DNA from 3 places in the Rhizobium sp. AC44/96 genome. Region 1 is predicted to be linked to each of the others. Evidence: riboswitches for the same ligand, from Rfam matches in the RefSeq annotation. Region 1 holds a riboswitch; each other region holds the start of a gene.
The links. A riboswitch is a leader RNA that binds a small molecule or an ion and turns the genes downstream of it on or off. The one in region 1 is predicted to bind FMN.

Region 1 (4,051 bases):
GCGCAGACCCTAACCATGCTCAGCGAGATATCGGCGCTTAATGTAATAAAGTTAGGCGCCCAGTTCGTGTTTGTTGCAAACGTTATTGGGCTTGCCGCCGTTGCTGCCATCGTCGGTGGACGCGGCTTAATGATGCTCGGACCCGCCGCTGCACCACTTGCTCCGTTGGCTGCGCGCACGGCAACGGCGTTTATCATCTTCCTATCTGCCGAGGCGACTGCTTTTGCTGCATCGAAGGGCCCACAGTCCGATGCTGGACAGTCGCTGATCCGCCAGATAGACGCGCTGTATTCTTCTGGAAAGCATATCATCAATCGCAACTCGGCGATCCTGGTGATACCTGATCGTCAGAATCGCGATGGCTCCGTCTCGTTTCGCCCGACGTGGGTGAAGTGGAAGCCCCTCACACCTGGAGATCTAAAATCTCAGAAGATTGGCGTTTCGACCGTCCGAGAGGGGGACACGGAATTCATTTTGAGTGGTGTGGCAGTTCCGTCGAACGACTTGTTGTAACAACGTCTGTTGCCCAGAATGAGAACGACGGCCAGGCGGCGGCCGCCGTTCGATGCTTTTTACTCCACGCTGGCGAGCAGCTTCGCGCGGGCCCCAAGGATTGCCGCGCAGGCATTGGCAGCTTCCTTACCCTTCATCACGAAGTGCCGCTTGAAGAAGTCGATTTGAGCTTCCGACTCCTGGAAATGGTGGGGAGTGAGTACCACCGAGAGGACCGGTGTGCCGGTGTCGAGCTGAACGCGCATCAACCCGTCTAAGACGGTTCCGGCGACGAAGTCATGGCGATAGATTCCGCCGTCGACAACAAATGCACAAGCGATCACGGCATCATATTTGCCGGTGCCGATCAGTGCCTGGGCGTGGAGTGGTATCTCCAAGGCGCCGGGAACGTCGATAATCTCAACGTCCGAGGGGAAGCGACCGAGAACGCCCCATTCGTCGACAAACGAATTCACGGCGTTGTCCACGATGTCGGCATGCCAGCGAGCCCGGATGACCGCGATGCGCTTTTGGGTGGTTGTTGCAGTTTGAAGCATTGAAATGCCTTTCAAGGGTTTTGCCGGCGGGGGCCGGCAGTGACGACATAGCCCCGGAGGGCCTGATCCCTTGAGCGAACAGACAGGACGCGCACCCTCTCACAACGAAAGGTGATGCGCCTGCCATGTCCTCTTCCATCCGGACTATACCGTCGGCTCCGGCATCTCACCGGATCTGCTGACCTTCCGGCAACGCCAGAAGCGCTCGCGGGCTCCAGGCTGTGGCCTGATACCGCCGGTGGGGAATTTCACCCCGCCCTGAGAACACCGGCACGATAGTTCAAAGGCGGAGAAGAATGCAAGCTTCCGAATGCTTGGCCGATCGATCGGGCACGGCAACTCGTCATCGATAGCCATCAAGCTGATCCAACCGCCTCCAGCGACGCGAGGTAGTTTTCAACGGGCCAGAATGACGAAGATCAAATGCGAGCCTTCATCAGTTTTACCCAGTTCATCAGCTTACGGAGCGTGTCGCCAATCGACACCATAACAATGGCGATAACGGTGAGGGTGCCCCAGTTAACGAACCTGACGCGGACGCTGGTGCTTCCAGTGGATCAGCCGTTGGTCGATGAACGGCAACAGCAAATCGACGCGTTGACCGCTCGGGTGAAGGATCTCGAAGCTGAAGTAGCCACGTTGAAGAACCGATAGCCGTCCAACGAACGGCTACGGCGTGGCCCGACCATGTCGCAGGCCGGACCTCAATGACGGACGGGGACTATGATCGGCTGTCGCTGATGAAATTCGTGGCTTGGAGTTACCAGAGATTATCGCCGGCGAGAGGTCTAAGAGGAACAGCGCGCAGATTGCGCGGCTGTCAAAGGACCTCGGCGAGGTGAATTCGTCCAAGGCTCGAGCGGCCTTCGTTGATTTCTCGGTCGTTGAGCAAAAGAAGGCGGCAATGTGGATGTAGGGCGAGTATCCCACAGCGTTTTTCAAACAATGCGTGTATTAACGATGTATTACGATGCAATTTGACGTCGTATTGGATTCTGCGATGTTCGCCTCGGGAAACTGAGGGGTTATACCGTGACATTTGGCATTTGGACGCGACGCATTGGTGTCGCGGCGATCGCGTTCGCATTGGCGAGCTGCACGACAACACAGGCAGAATTTAGCAAGAAGCCAGAGGCAGTGAGCAAGGCGGCGCTCTGTCGCACCCTCATGGAGACAAAGGATCAGGCATTTTACCAAAACCTGCTTAAAGAGCTTGCCCGCCGCCAGATTGACCCGCTCGACTGCTACAAGATGGTGCAAGAGCAGAACCAAGCTGCGGCCGCGCTGGTCGCACTGGCTGTCGTCGGAACTGCCGTTGCTGTATGCGCCAACAACAACTGTGGCGGCGGCTACGCGCCCTATCGGCCCTATCCCGGAAATTGCTATTCCTACTATGACAGGGCTGCGGACGGCACGCTGTGCGGAAACCGCAGTGCTATGTCTCGCCCAGGCGGATACTGAGGAGAGGAACAATGCGCCCGTTCGCGATTACCATATTGGCAATTCTAGCCGCGGCTACGGGACACCTTATCGCCCCGAAATCGCCGCGGCGGTCCAATTTGTTGGGTTGCCACGGCTTCCGAGACAGGTCGTCCTGCGAAGAGTGGTAAGCAAGCGGACCGCGACCGCTAGTGGAGGGCTGAGGTTCCTATTTCGCCGCGATTCCGAAGGCATCCAACACCTCGGTCGTAACGGTGCCCGTCACTTTTAGATTGTTATCCTGTTGCATCTGACTCAACGCAGCCCTTGTGTCGTCGTCGATGACACCCGTGAGAGCACCCGCATAGTATCCGTACGCCGTCAGGCCGGACTGCACCAAGATGACGATCTGCCTGAACTTGTTCGACGTACCGGGCAGCGGCTTTATTTTAGCTAGTGGGGCTGGGGCTGGGGCAGGAGCGGGGCTGGGCGAGGCTAAAGCCGCCGGCGGCGCATACGTGGGAGCGGTGTAGCGAGGCGCTGGCGCGGGATCACTATAGGATGGGCTGGTGTAAGTGGTACTCGGAAAATAGCCGCCGCCACTCCCGGATCGATGACTTGAATGCGAACTATGGGAACTGTGGCTCGAATGGGAACGATGTCCGGCCAGCGAATACAGGTGTTTGATCTTAAGCCGCTCCAAGATCGAGTTCGGATCGGGCTTCTTTACAATGGTATCCAGTGGCATTGCGTCCGTCTTTGCTGGCAGAAAGCCTGCTGCAATCAATGACGGAATGAGAAATACGCGTCGCTTCATATCGGCCCCAACCCCTTGAACCCCCTGCTATGATTGTACCATTCGAAGAACCCTCCGCAGCTCTGCCTCGAAGAGCAATCCTTGCAGAAGGATTCAAACTTGTTCTTCCAGTCCGAGATGGCCGCCGGAGCGAGATGTCGATACCTTTCCGGCATCGAGCAATGCGGGAAGTTGTAGAGCTGAATAGCCAAATCCTTCGCCGCAGCAATGTCGACCGCACGCGCGACATTCTCGAATTCTGCAGACGTATCCTTGAAGCTCGTATCCCAGTTCATGCGGCCAAAGCCGATGTTCTCGAGCTGCATGAGCGCCCAGCGTTCGACAAAGGGCAGGTGGATGCCAACAAACGACGCAAGCTCTGGCAGAACCGGATAATTTTGTCGCATGACCACGGTCCGCAGTTCGATCGAAGAACCAGCCTCGAACAAGATCGCAAAGGATTCCAGCAGTCGATCGAAAGCGCCGTCCTTCTTGACGAGAGCGTCGTGCGCGACCGCAGTCGGCGCGTACAATGGGATGCCCCAAAGGATTCGCGCAGCGCCGATCTCCTGTAAGAGCTCGACGTCCTCTTCTTCGAAATGCTGGCCGTTCGAAAGAATATGAAACTTAAGATCGGGCCGCACACGCGACAGCATCATCAGCATGTCGAAGAGCTTGCGCTTGTGTAGCAGCGGCTCGCCTCCCGACAGTCCGATGTAGGCGTTGCGAGGAGCAAGAGATGCCGCGGTCTCGAGCTCTTCAAACAGATCGACGTGCTGCTTTTTCG
Region 2 (4,051 bases), on a different contig from region 1:
CCCGGACGGAGGCAGACCTCGGCGCGCTGACGCTCGCGGTCAACGCTGCCGGGATCGCAAACGCCAACCCCGCCGAAGAGATGGAAGAAGACCAGTATCAGACGTTGATGGATATCAACCTTAAGGGCATCTTCCTTTCCTGCCAGGCCGAAGCACGCGCCATGCTCAAGAATGGACGCGGCGCAATCGTCAACATCGCATCGATGTCCGGCGTTATCGTCAACCGCGGACTGAGCCAGGCGCATTACAACGCGTCGAAAGCGGGTGTGATCCACATGTCAAAATCAATGGCGATGGAATGGGTCGACCGCGGCATCCGCGTCAACACGATCTCGCCTGGATATACCGCGACGCCGATGAACACCCGGCCCGAAATGGTTCACCAGACCAAACTTTTCGAAGAGCAGACACCGATGCAGCGCATGGCATCAGTCGATGAAATGGTCGGACCGGCCGTGTTCCTGCTCTCGAACGCCGCAAGTTTTGTCACGGGCGTCGACCTCCTCGTCGATGGCGGCTTCTGCTGCTGGTGATCCGATGAAAAAGCTGATCGCAGGCAACTGGAAAATGAACGGTCTCGCTTCCTCCCTGGCTGAGATCGTCGCGCTGAAGGGACTAACGGGCAGTACGGCGTGCGATATCGTCGTCTGCCCGCCCTTCACGCTGATCGACCGGGCGGTCACCCAGGTCGAGGAAACGAACATCATCATCGGTGCGCAGGATTGCCACGCGAAGGTGTCCGGCGCCTACACCGGTGACGTCTCCGCCGAGATCCTGGCAGATGCTGGCGCCCGATACGTGATTGTCGGACACTCGGAGCGACGTCTCGCTCACGGCGAGGACGATGAAATCGTCGCGGCCAAGACCGCCGCCGCGCATCAAGCCGGGCTCATCGCCATTGTTTGCGTGGGCGAGACACAAAGCGAACGCAACGAGGGAAGGGCGATCGAAGTGGTCGCCGAGCAGTTGCGTGGCTCAATTCCCGCCGGCGCCACCTCAAGCAACACTGCGATCGCCTATGAACCGGTCTGGGCGATCGGTACCGGGCTCGTTCCAACGCTCGAACAAATCGCCGAGGTCCACTCGTCCATCCGCAAACTCCTCGTCGATGCATTGGGCTCGGACGGTCGGATCGTTCGTATCCTCTACGGAGGATCGGTGAAGGCCAGCAATGCAGGCGAGATTTTCAGCGTCGGGAATGTCGACGGCGCCCTCGTCGGTGGAGCATCGCTCAAGGCAACAGATTTCGCAGGCATCATCTCGGCGGCCGGCTGATCCGGCACCACCAGAAAGCTGGCGGCTTCCGCAAGCCGCCAGCTGAACTTAGCTGACACCATGAAAGGATGACAACATGAGCCGCTTCGACAACAAGACCGTGGTGATCACGGGTGCCAGCCGCGGGATTGGAGCGGCGATCGCCAAGCGTTTTGCCAGGGAAGGCGCCAATCTGGTCGTCTCCGCAAACGAAGATTCGGTCCACGCCGTGGCCGAGCAGATCAAGTCGGATGGCGGAAAGGCAATTTCCTTCGTCGGCGACGTGACCGACAAGGCAAGCGTCAAGGCTCTCTACGACGCCGCCGAGACAGCATTCGGTGCAGTCGACGTCTCGATCCAGAATGCCGGCGTGATCACGATCGCCCGCATCGAGGACATGACCGAGAACGAATGGGACAAGGTTCTGGCCGTCAACACCAAGGGCGTCTTCCTCTGTGCGCAGGAAGCAATCTTGCGGATGCGAAAGCACGGACGTGGTGGCCGCATCATCAATACCGCCTCCGGCCAGGCACGCGACGGCTTCATCTTCACACCGCACTACGCGGCTTCGAAGATGGGTGTTGTCGGCATTACCCAAAGCCTTGCCAAGGAAGTCGCGACGGAAAAGATCACCGTCAACGCGTTCTGCCCCGGCATCATCGAAACGGACATGTGGGCCTATAACGATCAGGCGTGGGGCAAGCTTCTAGGCAATTACGCTCCCGGCGAACTCATGAAGGAATGGGTCGAGGGAATTCCGATGAAGCGCGCAGGATCGGGCGAAGACGTCGCCGGCCTTGTTACCTTCCTTGCCAGTGACGACGCGGCCTACATCACCGGCCAGACCATCAACGTCGATGGCGGCCTGATCATGTCGTAACCGTTATTCGGCGACGGGAAACAGTGTGTTCACCAATGGAACCTCGTTCTCATCGGTTGAACGCGCCGAGCCCCCTTGCGGAACCGGCTATCGATTGTCTATGTTACATTTGTTCTCAGGGCGGGGTGCAATTCCCCACCGGCGGTATCGAGGAGACTCGGAGCCCGCGAGCGCCTTCGTGAAAACGAAGGGTCAGCAGATCCGGTGAGATGCCGGAGCCGACGGTTAAAGTCCGGATGGAAGAGAGCAACGCAGCGAACGCCGCCTTGGGTGCGGCGTGTCGTGTGCTTGTTCGCCCAAGGGATAATGATGGCTGTTAAAGGCCATGCACGCCGGTCAAACGGCTAACCCTTGAAAGGCACGATGAATGACTATTTCGAAGATTGAAGATGCGGTTGCCGCGATTGGCCGTGGCGAGATCGTTGTGGTCGTCGATGACCGGGACCGCGAAAACGAAGGCGATCTGGTAATTGCTTCGGAAGCGATCACGCCTGAGGCGATCGCATTCATGATGAACCACGCTCGTGGTCTCATCTGCGTCGCCATGGAAGGCGAGCGGCTCGATGAGCTCGACATTCCGCTGATGGTTCCTCGCAACACCGAAGTTCTGAAGACGGCATTCACCGTCTCCGTCGACTACATCCCGGAAACGACCACCGGCATTTCAGCCGCCGACCGGGCAGCGACCGTCCGCGCGCTTGTGCGGGAAGGAACCCGTCCCGAGGAATTCGCTCGGCCTGGTCACATCTTTCCCCTGCGCGCCCATCCGAATGGGGTCCTGTCTCGCCCGGGTCACACCGAAGCTGCCGTTGATCTTGCACGGCTGGCCGGCCTTTCCCCTTCCGGCGTCATCTGCGAAGTCGCAAAGGACGATGGCACGATGGCACGCCTTCCCGACCTTGAGATCTTTGCAGAACGCCACGGCCTTCATCTGATCACGATCGAAGACCTGATCGCATTTAGAACAGCGGCCGCTCTGCCCGTGAAGGCGGCCTGATCTCCACTCACAATCTCGTCTCGAAGTGGCAAGGTTTTCTGCTTCGAGACGACTACAAATGCAGCGCCCAGCAACTGTCTACAGATTTGGTTCGCGCACCTCTTTTCATAGAAATCTTCCCCTTCTCCCGACCCTAATCACTCCGACGCAGCAGGCATTTCCCGTCGAGAAATGCGTACCCGCGCGCCATCCTCGATGCTCTGTCGTCAGAGCGCGACGACGCCGACTATTCGGCCTGGTGTTCTGGTCTCGACCGAAATTGGATGAAACCAATAGGAAACTCGAACGTTTATGTCTCTGAAATCAATGGAGAATGTAATGAAGAGACTTATCGTCGCGACCGTTCTTGCTATGTCATCGCTTGCTGCAACCGCAGCCCCTTCTTACGCTGACAGCGTTACCATCCGCATTGGCGAGCAGGGTCGGAGTGACCACAGATATTACCAGGACCGCTATCATCACGACCGACATCACGTGCGATATGACCATTGCTGGAAACAGCCGTACCATGTGTGGAACCACCATCACCGGATAACGAAATACCGCACCGTTTGCCGCTAGGCGAAAAAGGGCGGGGGAGCCGCCTCTCCATTCTGGGGAGGCGGCTATTTCCGGTAAATAACACAGCCACTCCTCTATCATTCCAACGTCGACCGGACCGGTTCGCGAACTGCGCTCCCAGCAAGCAGTCGTTGTGAAAAGGGCATCGTTCAGCACCTCGCCGGTGCGCAATCCGCCCACGGCTATCCTGCCTTCAGGCCTCTTTCTCCGTTCGCCTTGAGTAGCGCCATGATCATCGGCCCGAGCGAAAATTCGCCACGTTCCGTCCGACGGGTCAGATCGCGGAGGTAGGCACCCGGAGAGTTGATCATGTTCGCCCGCTCCAGAATGCAGGCCACGGTCGCCGCCGCATTCTCCGG
Region 3 (4,051 bases), on a different contig from region 1:
TCGAATATCCCGGCGTCGTCAGCATCCAGATCATCTACAATATCTTCCGCCAGCGACCGGATCATCTGTTCTTCCAGGAAGCGCGCCGCAAGAACATCGCCGTCATCGCCCGCGTGCCGCTGGCAAGCGGCCTTCTCTCCGGCAAGATCAACCGGGAAACGACGTTCGCGAGCGACGACCACCGCAACTTCAACCGTCACGGCGAAGCCTTCGACGTCGGCGAAACGTTTGCCGGTGTGCCTTTCGAGGTTGGCCTTCAAGCCGTCGAGGAAGTGCGCAAGCTGGTTCCGGCCGGCGCCTCCATGGCCGCATTCGCGCTTCGCTGGATCCTGATGAGCGACGCCGTCACCGTCGTGATCCCCGGCGCTCGCAATGCCGAGCAGGCCAAAGCCAACGCGGCCGCGGCCAGCCTTGCGCCGCTTTCGCAGGACGTCATGGATGCCACCCGCGAGATCTACGAGCGGCTGATCGGGCCGCACGTGCATCAGCGCTGGTAGATACAAAAATGGCCGGGCAAAACCCGGCCATTTCTTTGAGAGTGCGGCTCGAATTACTTCTTGTCGGCATAGGCCTTGATGGCGGTGGCGACTTCCGACTGCGCCTTCTCGGCATTTTCAAAGCCGTTCAGCTCGACGACCTTGCGCTTTGCCGGAAGCTGCTTGTAGACGCGGAAGAAGGCCTGCAGGCGCTCCTGCTCGATCTCCGGAAGATCGGTGATTTCCTTGACCTTGTCGTAGGTCGGATCGATGTCGGTCGTCGGCACGGCAACAATCTTGTCGTCGACCTCGCCACCGTCGATCATCTTCAGCACACCGATCGCGCGCACCCGGATGATTGCGCCGGGAGCGACCGGTTCGCGTGTGTAGACGATCGCGTCGAGCGGATCACCGTCACCGCCGAGCGAGCTGGTGATCGAGCCATAGTTGGCCGGATAGGCCACCGGCATCGACTGGAAGCGGTCAACGACGATGTGGCCGGTATCGGCGTCGATCTCGTACTTGATGATGCTTCCCTGCGGGATCTCGATCGCCGTGAAGAACTCCTTGCTGTCATCCTTCGGCTGCGGAAAATCGAGATAGGAAACATAGTCTGCAGCGGCTGCGATACCTGCGGTCAAAAGCAAGGCTGCTGCGGTGGAAAAAATCGTCTTCACTATGGATACCCCCATTGGCGCTATAAGAAACGCACTCCGCCTAGGGGGGTGAGATCACAACGATATGACATTTCTGTCGGCTTCTGGAACGGGCGATAACATATGCGTGACCGCCCGCTGGTCAGCTGTGGATCAGCCGCCTGCCCGCTCCCGCTTCATTTCATTTTGCATGATGAAGATAGAGGCGCCGAGGATCAGGAAAGCACCGAGCCAGAGGTAGCCCGCCGGCGCGTAACCGAAGAACAGCCAGCCGGCCAGTACGTTCAGGGGCAGCTTGAGATCATCGAACGGCTGCACGTAAGTGGCGTCGGCCACGGTGTAGGCGAGCGTCAGGAAATACTGCGCCATGACGGTCAACAGGCCAGCCAGAACGAAGAGCACGAGGGTCATGCCGGTCGGGATGGCGAAATCCGCGGCAAGCGCCAGGCCACCATTGATCGGCGTCAGCAAGACCAGCAGCCAGACGGTGATCGTCTCTGGGCGCTCGATCCCGGTGAGGCTCTTGGTGATCAGGGACGAGGCTCCCCACAGCAACGCGGAGAGTATCGGCAGCAGGGCAGCCCAGGTAAAGGCATCCGACCACGGCTGCAGGATGATCATCGCGCCTATGAAACCGACTGCGGTCGCTGCCCAACGGGCGGTTCCAACACGTTCGCCAAGAAACAGCCGGGCGCCGAGGATGATGAAGAAGGGAGACGTCATCACGAGTGCGATCGCCTGCCAGATCGGGACAGACGCGAGCCCCGCAACCCAGGCCAGCACGCCGAAGGAGGCCAGGGCAACGCGAACGGCGTGGCGCCAGGGGTAACTGGTCCGCATGGCGGAAAGGCCGACCTTTTTCAGGAACGGCAGGGAGAACAGCAAAGCGAATGCATATTGCCAGAAAGCGGCTGATGCGGAGGGAAACGCCAGCTTCATCGTCAGCCACTGCGTGATGACGTTGAGGATCGCGAAAGCGATCCCTGCAAGTACCATCCAGCCGGCGCCGGCAAGCGCGCGCGACTTGGAAGCGGTCAATGGGGAAGTCTGATTCATGTCATTCATCCGAAACAAGGGACCAACACAAATCAGGACGCATGAGCGCCGATATCACGCGTCGGCATCGGCCTTCGCGATCAAACGACGTTCATTCTCTTTCATCCGGACTATGACCGTCGGCTCCGGAATTGCACCGGATCTGCTGACCCTTTCCGACGTGGCCGGAAAAGCGCTCGCGGGCTCAAGCAAATGCTCTTACCGCCGGTGGGGACTTTCACCCCGCCCTGAGAACACCAATGGCGTAAAACAAAGTCGCAAGATCAGCAAGGTCATAAAAACGCGAAAAGGGTCCAGCTTGCGCCGAACCCTCTAAAACCTGTGCCGCCGGCCTCGTTGTCCGGCAGCCAAGTCAAATCCAATCAGCCGTTGACGGCATCCTTCAGGCCCTTGCCGGGCGTGAACTTCGGCACGTTGCGAGCCGGGATATCGACTTCAGCGCCGGTGGACGGGTTGCGGCCCTTGGTGGCTGCGCGATGGGAAACGGTGAAGCTACCGAAACCAGCGAGGCGAACGTCGCCCTTGCCCTTGAGTTCAGCCTGGACAACTTCGAAAACTGCGTCAACTGCGGAAGCAGCATCGGTCTTCGAGAGTCCTGCCTTTTCGGCAACTGCGGACACGAGTTCATTCTTGTTCATGTTTCCACCCCTTTCTAAATGGTTCGAAACGACTCAAATCTATAAGCTGGCACAGAATAAGGTTCATCAGGCCCGCCGCACCCCAAAGACCCTGCAAATCAAGGAAATGCAAGCGTCTACACATGGTTTTCACAAAAAAAGGCTGGCGAAAACGCCAGCCTTTTCAGGGTTTTTAAGCAATTGGGCACGAATGTGGCAAACAAGGCTCAGTGAGCTATGGTTGCGCCAGTTTCATCGAGCCCTTCGACCGTCGCGATGACCGGCGTTTCGACTGTTCCATCCCACTCGATCGGCTCCGGCCTGCGGACCAGAGCATGCTTGATCACCTCGCCCATGCGGGACACGGGGATGATCTCCATGTTGTTCTTCACGTTATCCGGAATCTCCGCCAAGTCCTTGGCGTTCTCTTCCGGGATCAGCACCTTCTTGATGCCGCCGCGAAGCGCTGCAAGCAGCTTTTCCTTGAGACCACCGATCGGCAGTACGCGACCACGCAGGGTGATTTCACCTGTCATTGCCACGTTCTTGTCGACCGGAATACCGGTCATGATCGAGACGATCGCGGTTGCCATGGCAACGCCGGCCGACGGACCATCCTTCGGCGTCGCACCTTCCGGCACGTGCACGTGGATGTCGCTCTTATCGAAGCGCGGCGGCTCGATGCCGAAATCGACAGCTCTGCTGCGGACGTAAGATGCGGCCGCCGAAATCGATTCCTTCATCACTTCCTTCAGGTTGCCGGTGACGGTCATGCGACCCTTGCCCGGCATCATGACGCCTTCGATCGTCAGCAGTTCGCCGCCGACTTCCGTCCAGGCCAGACCGGTAACGACGCCGACCTGATCCTCGCGTTCGGCTTCGCCGTGGCGGAAGCGCGGAACGCCCAGGTAGTCGTCGATGTTTTCGGCCGTCACATGAACGGACTTCGTCTTGCCCTTGATGATCTCGGTGACCGCCTTGCGGGCGAGCTTCATCAATTCGCGTTCGAAGTTACGGACACCGGCTTCGCGGGTGTACTGCTGGCTGATCGCCATCAGGGCATCGTCCGAAACCGAGAATTCATTCGGCTGCAGCGCATGTTCCTTGATGGCCTTCGGCAGCAGGTGCCGCTTGGCGATTTCGCGCTTTTCGTCTTCGGTGTAGCCGGCGATACGGATGACTTCCATGCGGTCCATCAGAGGCGCAGGGATGTTCAGCGTGTTCGCCGTCGTGATGAACATCACGT

Region 2: linked by a shared signal. The riboswitch ahead of ribB (3,4-dihydroxy-2-butanone-4-phosphate synthase) and the one ahead of A6U87_RS13550 (6,7-dimethyl-8-ribityllumazine synthase) in region 1 are both predicted to bind FMN.
Region 3: linked by a shared signal. The riboswitch ahead of A6U87_RS25460 (DMT family transporter) and the one ahead of A6U87_RS13550 (6,7-dimethyl-8-ribityllumazine synthase) in region 1 are both predicted to bind FMN.

Annotation. Positions count from the first base shown of each region.
Region 1 covers NZ_LXKO01000014.1:194,854-198,904, forward strand. The annotation lists gene A6U87_RS13545 (hypothetical protein) at 1-513, shown strand, start outside; gene A6U87_RS13550 (6,7-dimethyl-8-ribityllumazine synthase) at 573-1,049, opposite strand; FMN riboswitch at 1,173-1,319, opposite strand; gene A6U87_RS13555 (hypothetical protein) at 1,473-1,703, shown strand; gene A6U87_RS13560 (hypothetical protein) at 2,082-2,510, shown strand; gene hxsA (His-Xaa-Ser repeat protein HxsA) at 2,698-3,285, opposite strand; gene hxsC (His-Xaa-Ser system radical SAM maturase HxsC) at 3,282-4,051, opposite strand, start outside.
Region 2 covers NZ_LXKO01000025.1:328,078-332,128, reverse strand. The annotation lists gene A6U87_RS19090 (SDR family oxidoreductase) at 1-533, shown strand, start outside; gene tpiA (triose-phosphate isomerase) at 538-1,275, shown strand; gene A6U87_RS19080 (glucose 1-dehydrogenase) at 1,352-2,134, shown strand; FMN riboswitch at 2,242-2,386, shown strand; gene ribB (3,4-dihydroxy-2-butanone-4-phosphate synthase) at 2,502-3,131, shown strand; gene repC (plasmid replication protein RepC) at 3,875-4,051, opposite strand, start outside.
Region 3 covers NZ_LXKO01000039.1:11,983-16,033, reverse strand. The annotation lists gene A6U87_RS25470 (aldo/keto reductase) at 1-497, shown strand, start outside; gene A6U87_RS25465 (inorganic diphosphatase) at 551-1,153, opposite strand; gene A6U87_RS25460 (DMT family transporter) at 1,286-2,188, opposite strand; FMN riboswitch at 2,278-2,427, opposite strand; gene hupB (DNA-binding protein HupB) at 2,551-2,826, opposite strand; gene lon (endopeptidase La) at 3,033-4,051, opposite strand, start outside.